2 regions of the Vibrio sp. WZ-1 genome follow, and region 1 is predicted to be linked to the other one. Evidence: predicted binding sites of a transcription regulator. Region 1 holds the regulator's gene; the other holds the start of a gene.

Region 1 (7,925 bases):
TTGTACCTTTGCCCCAAATTCGTTGATTGCTTTCCAGTCTGGCTGAACAGCTTGGTAGTCGGATTCGGAATATCCCATACGTACCGCCTGATCAACGACAATGCGAGCTAAATCAAAGTGATGAGTGTGAGGGTGTTGTGCAAGGTAATCTCGCAGTACCACGCTCAAGTCAATTGGCACGCCTTGGTCTTTATGCGCTTTCAGCATGTCACCAATACGCTCTGCCAACTCATCGTTGACTTGTTGAAACTCTTCGTATTCCACTTCCATCGGAACTTGACCTGTTACCTCGTCATCACGCAGTACTAGGGCTTCGTCACGAAGGTCAGAAAGCCTTTCTGCATCTGCATAAGTCAGATACCAAGGCGAATCAAAGTAGTCTTTAACGGACTGGCGCAGACGCGAGCTAAACGCACGGTTCTTATCCATATCGATCGCGGTACGGATAAACTTGTGCACGTGTCGGTCGTAACCAATCCAAAGGTCGATCGCTTGCTGGCCCCAGCTTGTGATTCGGTCCAGCTTCATCTGCAGACCAAACAAGGCTTCTTCAATAAACTCAAGCTCAGGGTCACCATAGACAATCTCTTGGATATCTAGGATCTGAGTTTGCAGTTCATCACTGGCAGCTTGCAGCGTATCTTGAAGTTCACGCAACGTGCTGGATGTTTCTGACAGAAGCGCTTCACAGTTGTTGATTGCTTCACGCCAGTCTTTGTTAAGCAGGTCAGCAATCTGCTGTTTCACAGACTGTTGCTGCTCATCCATCACACGTTGGTTGAGGTCAATTTGGTCGAAGATTTCGCCTACAGAATATTTCAAGATCCCGTATACGTTCTTCTTCCAATGGCCTGGAGTGCCACCCTTTTGTGCAGCTTCAATCGCTTTCGCCATTTCGTCCGCTACCATGGATAGCTGGATAGAAAGACGTAGCTTTGAAAACTCACGATGGCGCACGTAGTAATCAGTAATTCCTATCGCTAATGGCGATAAGCGATAAATGCTCGCTCCGTCAGTAATTTCACTGACAAAACGGCTCATAAGACGCTGCTTAACCATCTCATTGATGGCATTGTTTGCGCGGAAAGCCGAAGCTTCGCCCGTCTCATCAAATAGTCGAGTGACGATGGCAAATGCGTCGTGCAATTCACCTTCACCCAATTCTTCATCGAACCTTTCATTACTTAGTACAGCGATAGCGATCAAAAACGCCAGTCGCTCAGTGGTCAGGTTCAACGAGAAATCGTGCTGCTTTACCCAGCCAACCAATTCGTCGATTGGTTGCTCTGCAGCATTGAGAGTCATCTCACTCATCGTTATTCCTGTTATCGTTCTTCTTAGCCCACACGTGAATATAGCGGCCTAATGAGAGGTATGGCTCTTGTCGACAAAGTTGTTTTTCTAGCGCCAACACATCTTCAAACTCGTAATCGCCCATGTATTGCATATTGCCTATGTAATCACTAAAGGAACGAATACCAGATTTACCACAAACACTAAAACCAGAATCTTCTATCCACTGATAGACCTCTTCGGGTTTTAGGCCTTTTTGTGGCTGTAGTTTAAATCTTTTCCGGTGAGGCATGCCGTCTAAAATATGAGGAATGTTGCCACAAACCACATTTTTATAGACTAAGCCGTGGTGGTTATAGAACATAACCGATGCAATGCCCCCCGGCTTGACCTGTTCCAATACCGTTTCGAGTGCCGTTTTGGGATCAACGAGCCACTCCATCACGGCGTGGAACATGACAAGGTCCACCTGTTCTTCCATATGGTCACCAATGGATTGGACAGGCGAATGAATCAGGCGATACTGCTCAAGCAAACCGTTTTTTTCAATATCCTGTTTTGCTAGTTGCAGCATTTCCGAAGATAGATCACATAAAGCAACGTGATGTCCGAGCTTAGCAAGCTTTTGCGACATTTGCGCTAAGCCACCACCAGCATCAAGAACCTGCAGGGCTTGCTGGTCGGTATTCAATTCACTTAGAATCTGTAGAAAATCTTCCCATACAATGATTTGGCGGATCTCACCTTTATCAGATCCGTAAATATTTTTTGCAAATTTGTGGGCGATATCGTCGAAATTACGGTCTTCTGTCACGTCTACTGGGTTATCATATCGGATTGTGCCGCTATTCTGGCACAAGAAAAGCAGGAATAAAGAGGGTCTCCCTCATTTTTATAATCAATTGATGTTTTTTCGGACTATTTAAGTATGTTTGAGCTGAAAAAAGTAATATCAGCCTTGCTCATGCCCTTACCGGCCTTACTGCTGATTGGTCTATTAGGCCTATTTTTAATTAGTTTTACTAGCAAACGTAAAACTGGTTGTTTCATTGTTCTATTCACCTTTGCAGGCATCTTCCTTGCCTCATTTCAACCTATTGCAACCAAGTTGCTTATGCCTTTGGAACGCGAGTACAAAGCCTTCTTACCGGTATCGGAATCTGTCGATTACGTGATGGTTTTAGGAAATGGGCATGTTGTCGATGACGAAATACCACCCACCTCACAACTAAGTCGCGCTGCTTTAATGAGGCTCACTGAAGGCATACGTATTCTTCGTATGTACCCGGGCGCAAAACTCATTTTGTCAGGCTACGCGGGAGGTTCAGAACTCAGTCACGCTCGTATGATGGCTAACGTAGCCCTTTCTCTTGGTGTTGCTAAGTCTGACATTATCTTGCTTGAAGATGCTAAAGATACCTGGGAAGAAGCAAGACAAGCTGCCGCATTTGTAAAACAGAAAAATATTGTACTGGTAACGTCAGCAAGCCATATGAAGCGCGCAATGTACGAGTTTCGTGCAGCAGGGATTCAGCCAATTCCTGCCCCAACCAACTTCTTGGCTGTTGCAGATGTCAACCAACCTTGGCATCGTTATGCACCAAAAGCACAGTACCTAGAGCAAACGGAGCGATACTGGCACGAGACTATGGGTATTATCTGGCAGCACTTGCGAGATAATATTGGCCAGGCACCTGTCGAAGAAGCGCATTAAGCCGGCTTCAAAACGAAACCTACAGGCACAAAAAAGGAGAGCATTGCTCTCCTTTTTCTTTATCGCGTTGATTTAAGTCAACAGACCCTAGTCACCTGCGAACATGTAGCCTTCACCATGAACGGTCACAAAAATTTGTGGGTTCTTTGGATCAAACTCCATCTTAGCGCGCATGCGTCGAATCAATACATCAATTGTACGGTCATTTGGCGCATCCACTCGGTGGCTGATCATATTCAAAATACGCTCACGGCTTAATACCTGATTTGGGTATGAAGACAGTGCGACCAGCAGTTCATACTCTGCTTTGGTTAATTTCACCGGCTCACCGTTACGGCTTAGAGCACGACGTTGAATATCAAACATCCACTCACCAAAACGCACAATGTGTTCTTCATTTGTGTCGTTCGCTGCTTTTTGTGAACCGTTACGAGCCGCTGAAATACGCCACAGCAAGTTTTTAACGCGAACTAATAATTCCCTTAGTTCAAAAGGCTTTGTTACATAATCGTCTGCGCCCATTTCTAGACCAACGATTTTGTCAATGCTATCCGTGCGTCCTGTCACTAATATGATGCCGATATCTGATTGGCTGCGTAATTCACGCGTAAGCATAAGGCCATCTTCACCCGGCAGGTTAATATCCAGCATGATCAGGTCTACGTCGCCCTCTTGAAGCACTTCGCGCATTTCAGCACCACTTTCTGCTTCACTAACTTTGTAACCTTCATTTTGGAAATAGCCCGCAAGCTTACTGCGAGTTACAACATCATCTTCTACGACTAATACGTGATAGCTCATTTACACCACTTCTGTCTTTTTTATCTTCCAAGACGTATTCTATTCATAACTAGTAACATATCTAGTAATAGTTACAATAAAAAGCAAGATTTTGTGGATTTATTGATGCAAAACAAGCTTATTTGCCGCCATTCATAAACATGCATATTTCCCAATAAACCATAACAATTATAGTTACTGCTATTCATTTTAATTGTTTACACTTAGGGGATAACTATTTGGGAGCAAAAAAATGCAAGAAGTGAAAGCTTTTAACGAAAAACGAGCTGAGATTTATTGGTGGTTTTCTAGCCTGTTTGCAAAAGAGCTGACAGACAAGGAACTGGAATCTTATCATAGTGTTGAAATTCGAAGCTTTTTAGCTGGTTTAGGTGAAAATGAAACACTCAAACCATCCGTTAATGCCCTTGTTGATGCGCTTAACCGCCTACAAGATCGTGAAGATGCTCAGTTAGAGCTAGCTGCGGACTTCTGTGAACTTTTTCTTAAAACAGAAAAGCACGGTGCGCTACCTTATGCCTCAATGTACATCGGTGAATCTGGTTTATTAAACGATAAACCAGCAGAAGAGATGGAAAGGCTGATGGCAGACTTTGGTGTGCAAGTTGACGAAAATCTAAAAGAGCCTGCGGATCATTTAGCAGTCGAGTTAGATTTTTTAGGCAATATGATTATCCGCTCAAATGAACTCGAGCAGGAAAAACACATGGAAGATGCATTCGAAAAGCAAAATGAGTTCATCCAGCAACACCTTTTGACATGGCTACCTCAGTTTGCCGCTAAATGTAAGCAATTCGATGAATTTGGCTTCTATGTTAGTGTCGCGCAACTATTAATTGCATTTTGTAAACTGGACAGCACCTACCTTCTTGGTGAATAATTGCCGCCTATTTTGGGGAGTCTGTCATTCAGACTCCCTATTTTATTCGTTTGTTTTTAATCTGGCGCAGAGAAATACAATCCATTTAGCCGTTAAACTGTGACCTCCGAGGCACAAAACAGCTGCTTAAAACATTGCCAGCTTGCCCGCATCAGTCTAAAATGTGAGCGCAAACGATTAAATATGATTTATATGTAAACCGCTGAAATAAAGCGGTTTTTGTGTTTTCTTAACAGGATTGCTGACCAATTCCTCACTTAGTATAAGAAAGGAATATGAGACTCAGCGATAAATGTTGCTACAAACCTTTTTATACCGATTTCGGAACAACCGCTGCCAAATATCTCAGCAATGCCCCTATTCGCAGTTGCTCGGTTTGCGCAAGACCCTAAGCGTATGGTTGTCTTCACTACGGTATTTACAGTAGCTCGATACAGGACATCATTTATGGCCACTATTAAAGACGTTGCTCGCTTAGCCGGCGTTTCTACCACTACGGTTTCGCACGTAATTAATAAAACTCGCTTTGTTGCAGAAGCAACTCAAGAAAAAGTAATGAAAGCGGTGGATGAACTTAATTACGCACCAAGTGCCGTTGCACGCAGTTTAAAGTGCAACTCAACTCGTACCATCGGTATGCTAGTAACTCAATCTACCAACCTGTTCTTCTCTGAAGTAATCGATGGTGTTGAGAGCTACTGTTACCGTCAAGGTTACACTCTTATCCTATGTAACACGGGCGGTATTTACGAGAAGCAACGTGACTACATCCGCATGCTCGCTGAAAAGCGTGTAGATGGCATTCTAGTAATGTGTTCTGATCTGACGGAAGAACTAAAAGAGATGCTTGACCGTCACTCAGACATACCTAAAGTTGTGATGGACTGGGGTCCAGAAAGCTCACAAGCAGACAAGATCATTGATAACTCAGAAGAAGGCGGTTACATCGCGACAAAATATCTGATCGACAATGGTCACACAGACATCGCGTGTTTAAGCGGTCACTTCGAAAAAGCTGCGTGCCAAGAGCGTATTGCGGGTTATCGTCGTGCAATGGCAGAAGCAAACCTTGCGGTTAACGAAGATTGGATTCTTGAAGGCAACTTTGAGTGTGATACCGCTGTGCTAGCGGCAGATAACATTACTGCAATGGAAAAACGCCCTACCGCAGTTTTCTGTTTCAATGACACGATGGCACTTGGCTTGATGAGCCGCCTTCAGCAGAACGGTATCAAGGTACCAGATGATGTTTCTGTTATCGGCTATGACAACATTGAGCTGGCAGAGTACTTCTCACCACCACTAACGACTATCCACCAACCAAAACGTCGTGTGGGTAAAAACGCTTTTGAGATCCTACTAGAGCGTATCAAAGATAAAGAACACGAAAAACGAGTGTTTGAAATGCAGCCAGAGATCGTGATTAGAAACACGGTTAGAAAGATCAACTAATCTTTAGTGCTCGTTTACTCATCATCAAAAAGCATCCATATGGATGCTTTTTATTTAACAACCCATCCATGACAACAGTTCTGTATGTAGAACTTTGCAGACTTGTTATTTCTTCGTACAGTCAACTCTCTAGCGCTGACAATTTCCTGGTAGACCACTTTGTTAATCTATGAAACTTAACTCACGAAAAAATAACTATTAACTGAACCAAGATCACATTTACAAGCGCAGAATGTGATATTAGTCCAATGTAGGAAGTATGCTTTCAGTGTCACGCACAGGGCAAACCACTCTAAAGAGTGGGACGCAAAGCTTCCGGCCTAAACTATCGCATGAGATAGCATGGTAGCGGGGTTACCGATGGCAAGTATGCATATGACGAGTTTACCCTTTAATGACATTGTGTCTGCATGCGTTTGCTAATCTCTCGGACCTGATTTTTGGTGGCGTAATTTAAATTACACCGAGATAACACATCATGGATAAACCGATACTCAAAGACTCTATGAAGCTTTTTGAGGTGCTTGGTACGATCAAGTCACGCTCAATGTTTGGCGGCTTTGGCCTTTTTGCTGATGAAACAATGTTTGCATTAGTCGTTAACAACCAGCTTCATATCAGAGCCGATAAAAAGACATCTTCAGACTTTGAAACTCAGGGACTTAAACCTTACGTATACAAGAAGCGTGGATTTCCTGTAGTCACAAAGTACTATGCCGTTTCACCAGACCTTTGGGACACACCACAACACTTAGTGGAAGTAGCCAAAAGTTCGCTCGAAACTGCAAAGCTTGAAAAAGAACAGCAAGCCAGCTCTAAACCGACTCGTTTAAAAGATCTACCGAACCTTAGGCTAGCAACAGAGAGAATGCTTAAGAAAGCAGGCATAGATTCTGTTACGCAGCTTGAAGAACAAGGGGCGTTAAACGCGTACAAGGCGATCCAAGAAACACATACAGCTTCTGTAAGCATCGAGTTACTGTGGGCCCTTGAGGGCGCCATTAATGGTACTCATTGGAGTGTTGTACCTCAATCTCGTCGAGAAGAGCTAATTAACCACCTCTCATAACACAAGTTTGAGCTCCAGGAATTCATAAACCGCAGTTTTACACTGCGGTTTTTTTGAAATTTTTTCTCACTCCATTCTGTCTTATTATCTAAGAAGCAGAAATGGAGTGATAGATATGAATAAGAAACTGATTTTAGGACTGATCCTACTCGCGACGATTGTCTTTTTAGGTGTGAGTTTTGGTCAATATCTAACCCTAGAAAACGCCAAGGCACAGCAAGAGGCGTTGAACACTTTTATTAGCCAAAATTTCGTACTTGCTGCAGCAACTTATTTCTTTGCGTATATAGCTATCACCGCTTTCTCCATTCCCGGAGCTGCCGTAGTAACGCTTCTGGGTGCTGCTCTATTTGGTTTCTGGACCAGTCTCTTATTGGTTTCTTTTGCCAGCACCATTGGCGCAACAGTTGCCTTCTTAAGTAGCCGTTACTTATTGAGAGAATGGGTACAAAGTAAGTTTGGAAACAAACTGAATGCCATTAACCAAGGCGTTGAAAAAGATGGGGCCTTTTACCTGTTTTCTCTACGCTTAATTCCCGTCTTTCCATTTTTTCTTATCAACTTGCTGATGGGATTGACACCTATGACGATTGCACGGTTCTATTTAACCAGCCAAGTAGGTATGTTACCGGGTACAGCTGTTTACCTGAATGCGGGGACTCAATTAGCCACCATAGATAGCCTTTCAGGTATTGTGTCTCCCACCGTATTAGCAT
Region 2 (7,925 bases), on a different contig from region 1:
TTTACGACAAAGACGGTCGTGAATTGATGGGGGCCGATCACCCACGTCGTGTGATTGGTTACTTCACAAGCTGGCGTAGTGGTGATGATCCACAAGCGGCTTACCTTGTGAAAGACATTCCTTGGGATCAGCTAACTCACATTAACTACGCGTTTGTAAGCATCGGTTCAGACGGTAAAGTGAACGTTGGTGATGTGACTGATCCAACTAACCCTGCAACCGGTAAAACTTGGCCGGGTGTAGAAGTAGACCCGGCACTAGGCTTTAAAGGTCACTTCGGTGCACTTGCTACTTACAAGCAAAAGCATGACGTTAAAACGCTGATCTCGATTGGTGGTTGGGCTGAAACAGGTGGTCACTTCGGCACAGACGGTAATCGTGTTGCGGATGGTGGTTTCTACACGATGACAACCAACGCAGACGGTTCAATCAACCACGCAGGTATCGAGAAGTTTGCGACTTCTGCAGTTGAAATGATGCGTACCTACAAATTCGATGGTCTAGATATCGACTACGAGTACCCAACGTCGATGGCGGGTGCAGGTAACCCTTACGATAAAGACTTCATGGAACCACGCCGTCCATACCTATGGGCTTCTTACCAAGTGCTAATGAAGGTTCTACGTGAAAAACTGGATGCAGCATCTGCACAAGATGGGCATCACTACATGTTGACCATCGCAGCGCCTTCTTCGGGCTATCTACTGCGTGGTATGGAAACTTTCGATGTGACTAAGTACCTCGATTACGTCAACATCATGTCTTACGACTTACACGGTGCTTGGAATGATCACGTTGGTCACAATGCGGCACTGTTCGATACAGGTAAAGACTCTGAGCTTGCACAGTGGAATGTATATGGCACTGCGGCTTACGGCGGCATCGGCTACTTGAACACTGACTGGGCTTACCATTACTTCCGCGGTTCTATGCCTGCTGGTCGTATCAACATTGGTGTGCCTTACTACACCCGTGGTTGGCAAGGGGTAACAGGTGGTGAGAATGGTCTTTGGGGACGTGCGGCGCTACCGAATCAATCAGAGTGTGCTCCTGGTACTGGCGAAGGCGAGAAGAATAACTGTGGTCACGGCGCTCTAGGTATCGATAACATGTGGCATGATACCGATCCTAAGGGCAACGAAATGGGTGCAGGTTCTAACCCAATGTGGCATGCGAAGAACCTAGAGAAAGGCATTTGGGGTTCTTATGCTCAAGCTTACGGTTTAGATCCAGTCAACGATCCTACAGACCAATTGGTTGGCACATACACGCGTAACTACGACGATATTGCTGTTGCACCATGGCTTTGGAATGCAGAGAAGAGCGTATTCCTATCAACAGAAGACAAAGCGTCTGTTGAGGTGAAAGCTGACTACGTTATCGATAAAGAGATCGGCGGTATTATGTTCTGGGAGCTAGCCGGTGACTACAACTGTTACGTACTAGACGCGAACGGTAACCGTACGACGATTGATGCAACTGAACAGGCTTGTGCGGCGGGTAATGGTGAGTACCACATGGGTAACACTATGACTAAAGCGATTTATGACAAGTTTAAGTCTGCAACACCTTACGGTAACAAGATCGCGACAGGTGCTATCCCAACAGAAGCTGTTGATATCGCAGTGAGCGTTGGTGGCTTTAAAGTGGGTGACCAAAACTACCCAATCAACCCTAAGATCACGTTCACAAACAACACAGGTCAAGCGATTCCTGGTGGTACTGAATTCCAGTTCGATATTCCTGTATCGGCACCGGATAACGCGAAAGATCAGTCTGGTGGTGGCCTAAGCGTGATTGCTTCTGGACATACTCGTGCGAACAACATTGGTGGTTTGGATGGTGTAATGCACCGTGTATCTTTCTCGCTACCAGCATGGAAAGACCTACCAGCGGGCGGCACTTACGAGCTTGATATGGTTTACTACCTACCAATCTCTGGCCCTGCTAACTACACGGTGATTTCTGGTGGTAAAGAGTTTGCGTTCAAGTTTGAGCAACCAGACCTACCAATCGGTGACTTAAACGCTGGCACTGGTGGTGGCGGTGGTACTGAGCCTGGCACTTGTGACACAACAGGCCTTGTGACTTACCCAGACTTCCCACAAACGGACTGGCAAGGTAACCCAAGCCACGCTAACCAAGGTGATAAAGTGATTCACAATGGTGTGGTATACCAAGCAAACTGGTGGACAGCATCAGAGCCGGGTAGTGACGGTAGCTGGTCGACAGTATGTAACGTCTAATCCAGATTGAATGGATAACGAAAGCGCGCGATTTACATCGCGCGCTTTTTTATTGTGTGTGTTTGATATTATTGTGTTGCTTTGTGCTTTGGATGATTGTGCAAAGACGCTTGAATAAACGATCAGAACTCGTAACCTTCAGGAATAACCACGATCCCTTTTTCTGACACATGGAATCGTTTTGCGTCTTCGATTTTATTTATACCAATTTGTGTGTGAGGCGGGATACGAACGTGCTTATCGATAATACAACTCACAAGCTGACAGCCTTCACCTACCTCGACATCATCGAAAATAATACTGTCGACGACAGTTGCGCTATCTTGAATGCGCACGTTAGATGCGATGACAGAGTGCTGAACAGAGCCACCTGAATTGATGACACCGTTGGCAATGATTGAGTTAATGAAAATCCCTTCATTACCTGTTGCTGATGATACGGTTCTTGCTGGTGGGAATTGAGCTTCATAAGTACGAATTGCCCAGTTCGGTTGATATAAATTCATTGGTGGCACCGGCTCTAACAAATCCATATTGGCCTCGTAGAAGGAATCGATCGTACCTACATCTCGCCAATAGCAGTCTTTGTCTACACGGCCTTTGCTTCCGCAGAACTTATAAGCGTAAACGGATTGGGTATCGATGAGTTTAGGAATGATGTCTTTTCCGAAGTCGTGGCTTGAATCTTCAAGTTTCGCGTCTTCTTCTAGTGCTTCTTGTAGGACATCCATATTGAAGATGTAAATCCCCATGGATGCGAGACTCTTAGTTGGGTCATCAGGTAGAGTGGGTGGGTGTTCTGGTTTCTCGATAAACGATTCGACTAAGCCGTTTCCTTTAATAGCCATGACGCCAAATGCGGTGGCATCTTCTACGGGAACATCCATGCAAGCAACGGTTAGCTTTGCGCCGTTCTCTTTGTGTTCTTCAAGCATGGCTGCGTAGTCCATACGATAGATATGATCACCAGATAGAACAACGACGTATTTCGCATCATTACGAGATAGCAGCCACATGTTGTGGTATATGGCATCTGCGGTACCCTCGTACCATGCACCACCTTTGCGCATTTGGGGCGGAACAGCGGTGATGTACTCACCAAGTTCGGGATTGAAGACAGACCAACCATCACGCAAGTGCTTTTGTAGTGAGTGTGATTTGTATTGAGTTAACACTAAAATCTTCCTTAAACCTGAATGAAGACAGTTGGTTAGCGTAAAATCAATGATGCGGTATTTCCCACCAAATGGAACGGCTGGTTTGGCTCTATCGTCGGTAAGTGGGCTCAGCCTTGATCCCATACCGCCTGCTAAAATTACAGCGAGTGCGTCTTGCATAATGTTCCCTTTCCCTTATTTTACGTGGCTCGAAAGCAATATTCAGCCTGAGGAGTTAGCCAACTACAGTTGCTTTACGAGTGATGTTGTAGAGTGTCCTTTGTGCTTATATAACGTAGTACAAGATTCGAGCCATCGAATTTTATCAATGAAATCAATGCTCTTTTAGGGTGGGTGCGTGAGCGCTGCACTATATTAGGGAGTAAGGAAATATGGCGTGCACTGTATTGGTGAGGGCAGCAGGGTGATAATCGACTTAAAAATTGAGTTTACATTGTAAAGAGTTTTTAAAACAAAGAGATAGCGTAGATTGATAACAAAACAGGAGCTCAAAAGCTCCTGTTTGTTGAACTAAATGCAATCAAGGCTATGAAAGGCCGATAATATTGCCTTGCTCATCGAGATCCAAGTTCATAAATGCAGGTTTGTCTGGCAACCCAGGCATCGTCATTACGTTACCAGAGAGAGCGTAAACAAAGCCCGCACCTGCACATAAACGCAATTCACGAATTGGTACGGTAAAGCCACTTGGTGCGCCTTTTATTGCCGAATCCGTCGTGATTGATAGAGGTGTTTTCGCGACGCACACGGCTAAATCATCAAAGCCTAATTTTTCGAAGTGTGCTAATTGCTGTTTCGCTAGATCACTCATTTCAATATTTGAGGCACCATAACCGACTTCACACACCGCCATCAATTTTTCCTTTAAGGATTGCTCTTTGGTGTAAAGAGGCTTGAATTCAGTGGCCTGATCGCAAGTTGCCACTACGTGCTGTGCAAGCTCAATAGCGCCATCACCACCTTGACCAAATGCAGTACTGACCGCCACTCTTACTTCAGGATTAAAACGCTCGATTAACGCTTTTAGTTCTGCCAATTCTTGTTCTGAATCTTGTGGGAACTGGTTGATGGCAACAACTGCAGGGATTCCGTATTTATGCACGTTATTGACGTGCCATTTCAGGTTTTCGAAGCCAGCTTCAAGTGCAGCTTGGTCTGGGTTGAAAATAGAATCTGGAATTGCCATACCAGGGCGCAAATCGTAGTGACCTGAGTTTGCTTTCAAACCACGAAGGGTCGCGACAATTACAACGCAATCTGGTGCTCGGTTAGCAGCAGAAGCTTTGATGTTACAGGCTTTCTCAAACCCCATGTCAGAGCCGAAACCTGCCTCGGTGACAACGTAACTAGAAAGTTTCAATGCAATCTGGTCTGCTATGATGGAAGAGTTACCATGGGCTATATTTGCAAACGGGCCAGCGTGAATAAGCGTAGGGACACCTTCAAGTGTTTGCATCAACGTTGGTGCAATCGTCTCTTTTAGTGTAACTGCCATTGCACCAGCAACTTGCAAGTCTTCGGTTGTCACTGGGTTGCCATCTAGATCATACGCAACGACAATGCGACCAATACGCTGACGTAAGTCTTTAAGATCTTTCGCAAGGGCAAGGATAGCCATGAGCTCGGACGCGGCAGAAATATCAAAACCTTCTTCACGTTCGAAGCCGTTGATGGTTTTGCCTTCTTCGTTTAAACCGATCTTCACCATGCGCAGTGCACGGTCATTGTGGTCCATAACGCGCTTCCATGTGATTCGCTCAACATCGATTTTCAATGCTTTTAAACCAGTGCGTGCTTCAAATGCGCTGTAGCCTTCACGTTGCTCATGGTAAAGGCGAGCATCAAGTGCCGCTGAAGCTAAGTTATGTGCTGCTGTGACTGCATGAATATCACCAGTAAGGTGAAGGTTCAGCTCGTCCATGGGAGCGACTTGAGAGTAGCCGCCGCCAGCAGCGCCCCCTTTGACGCCAAAAACTGGCCCCATCGAAGGTTGACGAATACATGCGATTACCGATTGATTGATTTTAGATAGACCTTGGGATAGGCCGATTGTGGTTACGGTTTTGCCTTCGCCTAATGGGGTAGGCGTAATTGCAGTGACCAACACCAATTTACCATCTTGGTTAGCGTTTAAGCGTTCAAGACATTGGGGATGAACTTTAGCTTTGTGTTTTCCGTGTGTATCGAATTCGTGCGGCAAAAGACCAGCATTTGCTGCGACAGTAGCGATAGAAGACAACGGTGTGTTTCGGCAAATTTCAATATCAGACTGCATGGATACTCCAAAAAAATGGCTAACACGTGGCGTTCAACATCAAGCAATCGAAAGACTGTATTGTTGTTGCGCAAACGTTTGCGCGAGAATAATACTGGTTAAATAAGAGGTGTAAAGCAGTTCATGCGCCTTAGCGTGCTACATAATAACAAAAAACACTAAATACTGCGCTAGATCAAAACAAAAAGGTCACCAAACGGTGACCTTCGCATATTTTTCGCTCTAAGTGCCTGGTTCTTAGCGATCCCAGTAAGTCTCTTCTAGGCTGTCTTCGCGCTCAGGAAGCGCACGAGATAGGCGAGGAGAGTGCTGAGTTAGCACTTCGTAGCTTACGCGGTTAGCGTACTTACAAATCTGAGATAGAGAAGAGTAAGTTAGGCAGCGGACTTCGTGTTTTTCTGAGTTCGGCACCTCTTTCTGGTGGAAAGAGTTTGCTGCCATGTCGTGTAGAAGTGCAGACAATGCCGCATCACCTGCACCGTTAGTGTTCTTAATCTCAAGAGGGCCACCTAGATAAGGGCCAATATGAGAGTAAACTTTCATCGGTTGTTTACAGTCTTCTTTACGCATCGCACGACTGAATTCAAACTTATTGAACTCTTCGATAGAACCTTCAAGGATGTCATGCGTGGTTTCACGTTTCACTTGCTCTTCAGTGTACCCCGCCATGTAAAGACCATCAGGGCCTGCGGTACATAAAACAAGGTCAACCCACTCAAGCGCTTTATCCGCGGCTGCGAGTGGATCGGTTTCGCCGGTAAGTGCAGCACCTTCTTCTTCATTCATCGCGACCACAGACACATTTTCGCGAATGTATTCTTGCCACCACTCAGCATTGCCTTCGATTACGTATTTTGTACCTAGTGTTAGTACAACAGGGACATCGTGCTTCTTGGCAAAATCGATAGCTTTTTGCACCGCTTGAGGCATTTGGTCTTCTTTCTTTCCACGCATTAGGTAAGAAGATACAACTAGAGCAGACGCTTTCTTAAATACTTCTTCAGGAACACTTTCTGGAGACAGTTTGTTCATGTGACCTTCGTTAATCGCGAAAGTACGTTCACCGTCTTGAGAAATTAAGGTGTAGCAACGACCGATGGGACCATCTACGGTTTGTAAATGGTTCAGGTTCATACGTGAAGAGGTGCGACATAGGTAACGGTATGCGAATGAACCGACTTGGATGTTCTTAGACATGACACCAAGAAGTACTGATTTGCTGTCTGCAAGTACAGAGTAGTTGTGTAGTGTGTTACCGATTGTGTCACCAGGGTATTGGTGAGTGATCAGGCCTTGCTCTACCAACTCTTCATATAGTGCGTCTGCTTTGCTCTCTTCAAGAACGAGAGAGTGTCCTTTACTAAGGTTGTACTTTTCTAAAAACGCATCATCTACACGCGCTTCGATATCAACGATGGTTTGACCAACACCGACAATTGTTGGGCGGTACAGCTTTGGCGCCTGTCGAGTTTGGTGGACTAATGGATCTCGAGCGTGAGTTGGGAAGTAGTGTTTAGATTTACGCTGACCGGGAAACTTCATGCTTGTTCTTGATTGAGAAAAAAAGAGGCGGGATTGTATCACAAAATTCTGAAAAATCGTTGCGTTTTATTGCAAAGAAGTTCGCCCGCTGAAAAAAGCAGCGGGCTGATGTTTTTAGCACCGACTAGGGATTAATTTGTAGGAGTTACAGCCGGTTCGACGTAAGCCTTTGTTCCGTACAATGGAACGGTCGATAAGCTGTGCTTGAAGCTGCCTTCAGTTTCTTTAGTGGTGTAGGACAAGTAAAGCAGGGTTTGATTTTCCGGGTCGTAGATACGACGTACTTTCATCGTTTTAAAGAAGATGCTCTTCGATTTCTTAAACACCACTTCACCCGATTTGCTCTTATCGATCTTAGCAATCATCTCTGGGGTGATATCGCCGGTCTGACGACACGAAATGGAGCTGTCACTTGGATCTGACAAGCTCAGGTTTGCTTCTATCGACGCAATATGGCAAGTCACACCTGTCACTACTTCATCTTGTAGGTGACCGATCTTAATGTCTTTCATGGTGAACATTCCTAGCGATACATCACCGACTTCATTGTCGCCACATCCAGCTAAGACCGTTACCAAACCTAAAGCGAGCAAGCGTTTTTTCATTTTTTATCCCTTAAATAGGCTAGTTTATTGATTCAATTTATCAGACGCACACGATTAAAACAAAATTTGGCTTTACCTC

What was found. The regulator PurR, encoded in region 1, represses purine synthesis genes. The targets are predictions, from matches to a motif close to TNANGNAAACGTTTNCNTNA.
Region 2: a site for PurR is predicted at 5,766-5,785, ahead of ACTS60_RS11050 (formate--tetrahydrofolate ligase). Genes of this name have one in related genera too.

The regions. Positions count from the first base shown of each region.
Region 1 covers NZ_JBQEQR010000080.1:109,411-117,335, forward strand. The annotation lists gene mukF (chromosome partition protein MukF) at 1-1,314, opposite strand, end outside; gene cmoM (tRNA uridine 5-oxyacetic acid(34) methyltransferase CmoM) at 1,307-2,107, opposite strand; gene elyC (envelope biogenesis factor ElyC) at 2,222-3,007, shown strand; gene torR (two-component system response regulator TorR) at 3,095-3,808, opposite strand; gene torD (molecular chaperone TorD) at 4,041-4,688, shown strand; gene purR (HTH-type transcriptional repressor PurR) at 5,136-6,140, shown strand; cyclic di-GMP riboswitch class I at 6,412-6,502, shown strand; gene ACTS60_RS17155 (TfoX/Sxy family DNA transformation protein) at 6,619-7,209, shown strand; gene ACTS60_RS17160 (TVP38/TMEM64 family protein) at 7,325-7,925, shown strand, end outside.
Region 2 covers NZ_JBQEQR010000074.1:191,327-199,251, reverse strand. The annotation lists gene ACTS60_RS11060 (chitinase C-terminal domain-containing protein) at 1-2,246, shown strand, start outside; gene glgC (glucose-1-phosphate adenylyltransferase) at 2,369-3,583, opposite strand; gene ACTS60_RS11050 (formate--tetrahydrofolate ligase) at 3,951-5,699, opposite strand; gene ACTS60_RS11045 (inosine/guanosine kinase) at 5,937-7,241, opposite strand; gene ACTS60_RS11040 (CreA family protein) at 7,373-7,846, opposite strand.